Regions from separate parts of the Actinoplanes sp. SE50/110 genome, predicted to be linked through region 2. Evidence: riboswitches for the same ligand, from Rfam matches in the RefSeq annotation. Region 2 holds a riboswitch; each other region holds the start of a gene.
What was found. Region 2 has a riboswitch for cobalamin ahead of cobN (cobaltochelatase subunit CobN). Riboswitches for the same ligand answer to the same signal wherever they lie in the genome.
Positions count from the first base shown of each region.

Region 1 (2,192 bases), 2.3 Mb from region 2:
TGATGCGCGCCGTACCGGTGAGGCCACCGTCGAGCAGTGTGAGCGCGATGGGCCGATCGGTCTCAGCGGATTCGGCTATGTCAAAGCGTGTGCCGTGTCCATTCGGTGGAACGGCGGCGGTGGCGAGCGGGTGATGATCGGCAAGCCTGGCTTCTTCACCGACGAGAAGCCCGGGGACACCTTCACGATCGGGGAGAACACGGGCAGCCGGGGCAGCGTCGGTTACTCGCGTGCCGAGGTGCCGCCAAGGCGGTGGGTGACCGCTCTCGTCACCCTCATCTCCATCATCGGTGTCGCGCCGCTGCTGTTCGCCATCGGCTTCGTGCGATACCGCCTGCGGAGGCGGTGATCGGGTGCTGAAGCCGGGTGCGGCGGGGCGGATCGGCGCCATGCAGCCGGTGACCGAGGCGGTGGCGCCGGCCGGCGCCGGGGTTTCGCGGTTGACCCGGGCGCGCGTGGCGATGATCGACGATCTGGCGCGGGCGCGCTGGCAGGGGCGGTGTGCCGTACTGCACGAGGATGCCGGTAATCCGTCCGGGATCTACTTTTGGGGGCTTTCGGGGGAGTGGGCGCAAGGGTGTGCGACACACCATGTGGCGTTGCACCGTGCATGTCGATCCCATATATAGTGTCGGACGCAGCTGGTTCGGTGGCCTGTGAGATGGGTTGCCGAGGCAAGAGGGAATCCGGTGCGAGACCGGGACTGCCCCGCAGCGGTGAGTGGGAACGACCGCCGTCACATCAGCACTGGGCGTGAGCCTGGGAAGCGACGGCCAGTAGGAAAGCGATACACGCCCGCGAGTCCGAAGACCTGCCAGCGCGCCGCATACGACCGTGTGCGGCGGTCGGAGGCCGCGCGGGACGGCCGACGCCGAGGGGGTCCGCCGAACGCGTGCGCGCGTCGGCGGGATGTCGGTGTCTTCCCGCGCGGGTTTCGGCCTGTTGACTCGCTAGGGGGAAGAGGGCGCCATGACGCTCACACCGGAGAAGACCGGCGTGCCGGAGCAGCGGCGGCACGTGATGCGGGTGCGGAAGCGGAACGGTGAGTTCGAGCCCGTCGACGTCAACAAGATCGTGACCGCGGTGGAGCGGTGGATCACCGGGCTGGACGAGGTGGATCCGCTGCGGGTCGCCACCAAGACGATCAGCGGGCTGTACGACGGCGCCACCACCGAGGAGCTGGACAAGCTCTCGATCCAGACCGCCGCGGAGCTGATCGGCGAGGAGCCGCAGTATTCGCGGCTGGCCGCGCGCCTGCTGATCGACCTGGTGGAGCAGGAGGTCCGGGAGCAGGGTGCGACCACGTTCAGCGAGTCGATCGAGCTGGGCTTCGCGCAGGGGCTGATCGGTGACGACGCGCACGCGTTCGTGGTGGCGCACCGGGCGGAGCTGGACGCGGCCGTGGACGTCGCCAACGACCTGCGGTTCGAGTATTTCGGGCTGCGCACGGTCGCCGACCGCTACCTGCTGCGGCACCCGATCAAGCGGGTGCCGGTCGAGACCCCGCAGTACTTCCTGATGCGGGTGGCCTGTGGACTGTCGCAGACCGCGCAGGAGGCGATCGGGTTCTACCGGCTGATGGCGTCGCTGGCCTATCTGCCCAGCTCACCGACGCTGTTCAACTCCGGCACCCGGCACACCCAGATGTCGTCGTGCTTCCTGGTCGACTCGCCGAAGGATGAGCTCGACTCGATCTACGAGCGGTATCACCAGGTCGCGAAGCTGTCGAAGTTCTCCGGCGGGATCGGCATCGCCTGGTCGCGGGTGCGCGGCCGGGGCGCGTTGATCCGGGGCACGAACGGCAAGTCGAACGGCATCGTCCCGTTCCTGAAGACGCTGGACGCCGGGGTGGCCGCGGTCAACCAGGGCGGGCGGCGCAAGGGCGCGGCGTGCGTGTACCTGGAGCCGTGGCACCCGGACGTGGAGGAGTTCCTGGAGCTGCGGGACAACACCGGCGAGGAGTCGCGGCGCACCCACAACCTGAACCTGGCGAACTGGATCCCGGACGAGTTCATGCGCCGGGTCGAAGCCGACGAGGACTGGTCGCTGATCGACCCCTCGGACGCCCCCGAACTGCCCGACCTGTTCGGTGACGCGTTCACCGAGGCGTACCGGATCGCCGAGAAGAAGGCGGTCAAGAAGATCAAGGCCCGGGAGCTGTACGGGCGGATGATGCGCACGCTCGCGCAGAC
Region 1 covers NZ_LT827010.1:616,915-619,106, forward strand. Annotated here, with positions in the region: gene ACSP50_RS02720 (DUF6346 domain-containing protein) at 1-349, shown strand, start outside; cobalamin riboswitch at 626-834, shown strand; gene ACSP50_RS02725 (ribonucleoside-diphosphate reductase subunit alpha) at 970-2,192, shown strand, end outside.
Region 1: another riboswitch for cobalamin. It lies ahead of ACSP50_RS02725 (ribonucleoside-diphosphate reductase subunit alpha); the one in region 2 lies ahead of cobN (cobaltochelatase subunit CobN).

Region 2 (2,192 bases):
CCAGCGGCGTCCTGCTCGTGTCCGGTCGTCACGCCGGCCAGCGGGTCGGTCGCAGCCGGACCGCCTCCACCGGGGGCCGGCCCGGCGGGAACCTCGGCCGTGGCGAGACCGAGCGCCGCGGCGACACGCGCGGAGACCCGGGCCGCGCCGTCGGTCAGCTCGCGCAACCGCCACGCGGCCGCGCCGCCGCCGCGCTGCGCCTCCCGCTCGGCCAGGAACGCGTGCGCGCTCGCCAGCAGAGCCTCGATCACCGAGTCGTGGGTCACGCGCAGCCCGGTGTCGCGCCCCCCGAACGTCAGGGCGAACCGGTCGCCGGCCGGGGAGCCGGCGAGCGGGACGGCGGTGACGTCGGCCGCGAGCGGGACCGGCCCGAGAGCGAACAGGAACTTGCCGGGCAGCGCGGCCAGCCCGGGATCGGCGCAGATCGCCGCGTCGAGGCGCCGGACCAGGTCCCGCACGGTGTCGCTCGCCATCGGCGGGGCGGCGATGTTGCGTACCGCGTCGTGGGTTGCCGATGGCAGCAGCCCGGCGGCGCGCAGGCGGGCCGCCACCGTCTCCACCCGGTCTTGCGGGAGTGCTCTGAGCTGCAGGTTCGCTCGGGAGGTGAGCTCCAGGCGCCGGTCGCCGAACTCCTCGGCCAGCTCGCGCAGGCAGCCCAGCTGGGCGCCGGTGAGCATGCCGCCGGGCAGCCGGACCCGCGCCAGCAGCCCGTCGGCGGCGGCGTGCAACCGCAGCGCGCCGGGGCAGGCGTCGGTGTCGGACTGTCGAAGGCGACTCACGGCCCGGATACTACGGGCGGCCCCCGACAGGACCGGAGCCTCGGGTCGGCAGCCCCCTGAATCGTCAGCGGCGTCACAACGTTCGGTAGCGTGTGCGACGACAAGTGAATTCGAGCGGCACTGCCGCGGAGGAAGCCGGTGCGAGTCCGGCGCGGTCCCGCCACTGTCACCGGGTGAGCTGCCCGGGAGCCAGGAACTCCGGTCGCCGTGATTCTTACTACCCGGGGCGCGGACCCCGAGGGGAGCGCACGCGTGTTTCTGCTGCTGTCGACGTCCGACACGGACCTGCTCAGCGCCCGGGCCAGCGGCTCGGCATGGCGGCTGGGCAATCCGGCCCGCACCGGGGTGGCCGATCTGCCGGCCCTGCTGGACGGGGTGGAGCTGGTCGTGGTCCGCATCCTGGGCGGCCGCCGGGCCTGGGAGGAGGGCCTCGACGAGCTGCTCGGCGGGGATCTGCCGGTGGTGGTGCTGGGCGGCGAGATGGCGCCGGACGCCGATCTGATGAAGCTGTCGTCGGTCCCGGCCGGCATCGCCGCGGACGCGCACACCTATCTGGCGCAGGGCGGCGCCGACAATCTGCGGTCGCTGCACGACTTCCTGTCCGACACGGTGCTGCTGACCGGCAACGGCTTCGCCCCGGCGGTGGAGAGCCCGCAGTGGGGGATCCTGCCGCGAGCAGCAGAGGGATCAGGGTCGGACGGCCCGACGATCGCGGTCCTCTACTACCGCGCGCACCACATGGCCGGCAACACCGCGTTCGTCGATGCGCTCTGCCGGGCGATCGAGGCGAAGGGCGCCCGCCCGCTGCCGATCTTCACGGCCTCGCTGCGCACCGCCCCCGACGACCTGCTGGCCGAGCTGCGCAAGGCGGACGCCCTGGTGGTGACGGTGCTGGCGGCCGGTGGCACCCGACCGGCGACGGCGAGCGCCGGCGGTGACGACGAGGCCTGGGACGTCGGCGTGCTGGCCGAGCTGGACGTGCCGATCCTGCAGGGCCTCTGCCTGACCAGTTCCCGCGCCACCTGGGAGGCCAGCGACGACGGCCTGAGCCCGCTGGACGCGGCGACGCAGGTGGCGATTCCGGAGTTCGACGGCCGGATCATCACGGTCCCGTTCTCGTTCAAGGAGATCGATCAGGACGGGCTCTCGGTGTACGTCGCGGACCCCGAGCGGGCGTCTCGGGTGGCCGGCATCGCGGTGTCGCACGCCCGCCTGCGGCACATCCCGCCGGCCGAGCGCAAGGTCGCGCTGATGCTGTCGGCCTATCCGACGAAGCACTCGCGGATCGGCAACGCGGTCGGCCTGGACACGCCCGCCTCGACCGTGGCGCTGCTGGCGGCGCTGAAGGACAACGGCTACAAGATCGGCGATTTCTCGGCGTACGACGGTGACGGGCTGATCCACACGCTCATC
Region 2 covers NZ_LT827010.1:7,597,362-7,599,553, reverse strand. Annotated here, with positions in the region: gene ACSP50_RS33955 (precorrin-3B synthase) at 1-779, opposite strand, end outside; cobalamin riboswitch at 861-1,001, shown strand; gene cobN (cobaltochelatase subunit CobN) at 1,032-2,192, shown strand, end outside.

Region 3 (2,192 bases), 2.5 Mb from region 2:
CGCGCAGCAGGGCGTTCGCCGACGCGAAGGGGAAGGCGGAGGCGTACGCGAAGCAGGCCGGCCGGCCCCTGGGCCGCGTCGTCAAGGTCACCGAGTCGGCCCCGGACCTGCCGGCCCCCGGCGACCAGATCCGGGCGGTCAGTTCCGCCATGTTCCCCGCCGACTCACCGGTCCCGATCGAACCCGGCCGCCAGCGGCTGTCGGCCACCGTGACGGTCGAGTGGCTCTTCGCCAGGACCCCGGCCCCGAAGGTCGCCGCCCGAGGGTGACAGCCCGGTCGGACCCACGGCAAGCCGGCACCGGCCGCGAAGTCGTCAGTCGACGGCGCGGCCGGTGACACGCGATCCGATCACGACCACCGCTGTCCTTGACCGGCACCAGGGTCTGCACCGGGGGATGCGCCGGGCCCGGCGGCACCGCGCCGACGGTGACCGGGAAGGCGACGCCGGGTCGGGGAAAGTGCGGTGGCCGGTCGGCGGTCAACGCCGTCCGGGCGTCCTGACCGAGGTGTGGGACCGGGACGACGTGCTCAGCAGGATCGGGTACCCGCTGCCGGTCGCCGTCCGGCAGCCGGTCACCGCCGACTGGTCCGTCGAGCGCACCGCGGGCCTGCGGGTTCAGGCGGCCGACGTCCTGCGCTTCGTCGGGCCGGGCCGGACGGTGCAGGTGGAGCCGTTCACCCTGCCGGCCGGGCTCGCCCCGGACACCGGCATCGCCGAGATGAGCGGGATGCTGCCGGACGAGCGTGCGGGTGAGCTCACCGAGCGGGACGGTGAGGTGGTCCGTCGCGCGTTCTGCCTGGATGCCGGCGAGCAGCACGAGTTCTACGGTTACGTGGCGAAGCCCGGTCATCTCATCGCCGTCACCTGCAGGTATGACGACCCGGCCGACCGGGACTGGGCCGAGCGCGTCTGGCGGTCGGTGGGACGGTAGCGTCTCGGGTGGCACGAACTTGTTGCGAGGTGCCCCACCGGCGACGGCGGGGAGAATCTGGGAAGCCGGTGTGAATCCGGCACGGGCCCGCCGCGGTGACCGGGGAGCCGCCGCCCACGCGCGTGAGCGCAGCCACTGGCCGGCCGGCCGGGAAGGCGGGCGGTGAGGCGTCGATCCGGGAGTCCGAAGACCGGCCTCGCGCCCATCGGCCCCCTCCGGGCCTGAGCAGCGGGAGCCTGCCCACATGCACGATCAAGATCAACTTCCGATGGCGCTGTACGACGTGATCCACCGCCGCCGCGACGTCCGCGCCGAGTTCACCGGTGACCCGGTGCCGCCGCCCGTGCTCGACCGCATCCTGACCGCCGCACACGCCGCCCCCAGTGTCGGCCTGTCCCAGCCGTGGGATTTCCTGATCGTCCGCGACCGCGCCCTGCGCGAGGCGTTCCACGAACACGTGTGTCACGAGCGTGAGGTGTTCGCCGCCACCCTCGACGGCGCGGCCGCCACCCGCTTCGCCCGGATCAGGATCGACGGGATCCTGGAGTCCACCCTGTCCGTCGTCGTCACCTACGACCCGCGGCGCGGTGGCCCGGCCGTCCTGGGCCGCCACGCGATCGCCGACGCCGGCCTCTACTCGGTCTGCCTGGCCATCCAGAACCTGTGGCTGGCCGCCACCGCCGAGAACCTGGGCGTCGGCTGGGTCTCCTTCTACCGCGAGCCGTTCCTGCGGGATCTGCTCGGGATCCCGCCCGCCGTCCGCCCGGTCGCCTGGCTCTGCCTCGGCCCGGTCAGCCGCCTGCAGGAGACCCCCGACCTGGAACGCCACGGCTGGCGCCACCGCCGCCCGCTGGCCGACGCCCGCCACGAGAACCGCTGGCGCGCCTGCTCCTGAAGTCGCGGGCAGTGGATCCGTCGCCGGCCTCAGGCGCGCGGCCCAAACCAGGGGGACCGCCTGCTCACACCGCCGGGCGGGGCGCCCCGCCCGGCGTGACCCGGGCGGCCAGGAACTTCGGGGCCTGCTCGCCGTAGCTGTCGGTGAGCAACTCGGCGATCTCGTCCCAGTCGGTGTGCTCCCCGAGGACCGCGGCCGCGACGTTGGCCCCCCAGGGGGCGCGCAAGTACGGAAAGCCCGCCGCGGTCAGGCCGAGCAGATCCGCGGCGGGCACCCGGAACGTGATCACGGTCGGCGCCTCGCCGCCGACGGCATGCCGCGCATAGGCCGGGTTGCGCTCCAGGTCGGGCACGTAGACGTGCGC
Region 3 covers NZ_LT827010.1:5,146,423-5,148,614, reverse strand. Annotated here, with positions in the region: gene ACSP50_RS23115 (SIMPL domain-containing protein) at 1-269, shown strand, start outside; gene ACSP50_RS23110 (hypothetical protein) at 334-933, shown strand; cobalamin riboswitch at 944-1,147, shown strand; gene bluB (5,6-dimethylbenzimidazole synthase) at 1,202-1,828, shown strand; gene ACSP50_RS23100 (MmcQ/YjbR family DNA-binding protein) at 1,893-2,192, opposite strand, start outside.
Region 3: another riboswitch for cobalamin. It lies ahead of bluB (5,6-dimethylbenzimidazole synthase); the one in region 2 lies ahead of cobN (cobaltochelatase subunit CobN).

Region 4 (2,192 bases), 1.8 Mb from region 2:
GACCGCTGGACGTTGATCCTCATCCGCGATCTGCCCCAGCCGCCCGGCGAGGTCTGGGACGCGCTGACCGACCCGGAGCGCCTCGATCGGTGGGCGCCGTTCACCGCGGACCGCCCGCTGACCGCGCCCGGCCCCGCGACGCTGACCCTGGTCGACGGCGACGAGCGGACCGCGCTGCCCGCCGAAATCGTCCGGGTCGAGCCACCCCACCTGCTGGAATACACCTGGGGTGAAGACCTGCTGCGCTGGGAGCTCGCCGCGGCCGCAGGCGGGACCCGACTGACGCTGCGGCACACGCTGACCGATCGTGACATGGATGCGATGGTGGCTGCCGGCTGGGATCTGTGCACCGGGGTGCTGCGGCGGCTGCTCGACGGCGAGTCGGTCAGCGCGATCCGCGGGCGGTCGGCGATGGACCACGGCTGGCGCGACCTGCGGGACCGCTACGCCGAACAGTTTCGGTCAGATTCGGGATCCTGATGGCGTGCGCCGCGGCGGATGACGGACCGCTGTTCCCGGCCACGGCGATGGTGGCGGAGCCGGCCGGTCAGCTTTCAGGGCGGATCGCCGCACCCCACCATCCGCGGGCGGTCACCGGAACCTCGATCAGTAGGGTCGGCGCATGGCCGTACAGGGATTGCAGCGCATCATCGTCTCCGTTGCCGACCTCGACCGGGCGCTCGGGTTGTACCGGGACGCGCTCGGGCTCACCGTGACCGCGCAGTTCGGCGAGATCGCCCGGCTGGACGTGCCGGGCACCACCACCGAACTCATGCTCCACCAGCGGCCGCCGACAGCCGGACTCGCCGGGGTGGCGGCCAGCTTCCGGGTCGACGACGTGGACGCGACCACCGCGGCCGCGGAGAAGGCCGGGGCGACGGTCGTGGACGCGCCGGCGGATCAGCCGTGGGGTGAGCGCCAGGCGGTCCTCACCGACCCTGATGGACATGTGATCTGCCTGGTCGCTGTTTGACGGGCAGGTCCGGGGTGGGAAAGATTGGCGTCCGAGCGGTTGCGGAGGAACCCGGTGCGAGTCCGGGACGGTCCCGCCACTGTGACCGGGGAGCGACCCGCTGACGCGACAGCACGCCACGGCCCTGCGGCCGGTGCGGCCGGCGCGCAGGGCCGCGGCACACCACGGCTTCCGGGCCGAGGTGGCGGCGGCACACCACGGCCCGCGGGCTGGAAGGTGGGCGGGAAACGGCGATCCGGGAGTCAGGAGACTCCGGCCGCTCGTGACAGCCGACGTGCGGGCGTGGACACCCGCCGGGAGGGAACACCCTGTGACTACTCCGTACCCGTTCTCGGCCGTGGTCGGCCTGGACGATCTGCGCCTCGCGCTGCTGCTGACCTCGGTGTCGCCGGCGGTGGGCGGCGTCCTGGTCCGCGGTGAGAAGGGGACCGCCAAGAGCACCGTGGTCCGGGCGCTGGCCGGGCTGCTGCCGCCGGTGACGGTGGTGCGCGGCTGCCGGTTCGCCTGCGACCCCGCCGCGCCCGACCCGGACTGTCCGGACGGGCCGCATCCCGCGGACACGCCGGCCGGGCACCGGGCGGCGACGCTGGTCGAGCTGCCGGTGGGGGCGACCGAGGACCGGGTGGTCGGCACCCTCGACATCCAGCGCGCGCTGGCCGACGGGGTGAAGGCGTACGAGCCGGGGCTGCTCGCCGCCGCCCACCGGGGCGTCCTCTACGTGGACGAGGTCAACCTGCTGCCGGACCACCTGGTGGACCTGCTGCTGGACGCGGCCGCGATGGGCCGCGCGCACGTGGAGCGGGACGGGGTCTCGGTCAAGCACGCGGCGCGGTTCCTGCTGGTGGGCACGATGAACCCGGAGGAGGGCGAGCCGCGGCCGCAGCTGGTGGACCGGTTCGGGCTGGTGGTCACGGTGGCGGCGCCGCGGGATGCGCGGCTGCGGGCCGAGGTGGTGCGCCGGCGGCTGGCATACGAGCTGGATCCGGCCGGGTTCGCGGCCCGTTTCGCCGACGACGAGCGGGAGTACGCGGCCCGGATCGCCGCCGCGCGAGCCCTCCTGCCGAGCGTGACCCTGCCGGACGCGGAGCTCGACCGGATCGCCCGGATCTGCCTCGCCTACGGGGTGGACGGGATGCGCGCGGACATCGTCGTGGCCCGCTGCGCGGTGGCGATGGCCGCCTGGCACGGGCGCGACGTGGTCACCGCCACCGACGTCGCC
Region 4 covers NZ_LT827010.1:5,787,039-5,789,230, reverse strand. Annotated here, with positions in the region: gene ACSP50_RS25950 (SRPBCC family protein) at 1-480, shown strand, start outside; gene ACSP50_RS25945 (glyoxalase/bleomycin resistance/extradiol dioxygenase family protein) at 623-973, shown strand; cobalamin riboswitch at 1,018-1,226, shown strand; gene ACSP50_RS25940 (VWA domain-containing protein) at 1,236-2,192, shown strand, end outside.
Region 4: another riboswitch for cobalamin. It lies ahead of ACSP50_RS25940 (VWA domain-containing protein); the one in region 2 lies ahead of cobN (cobaltochelatase subunit CobN).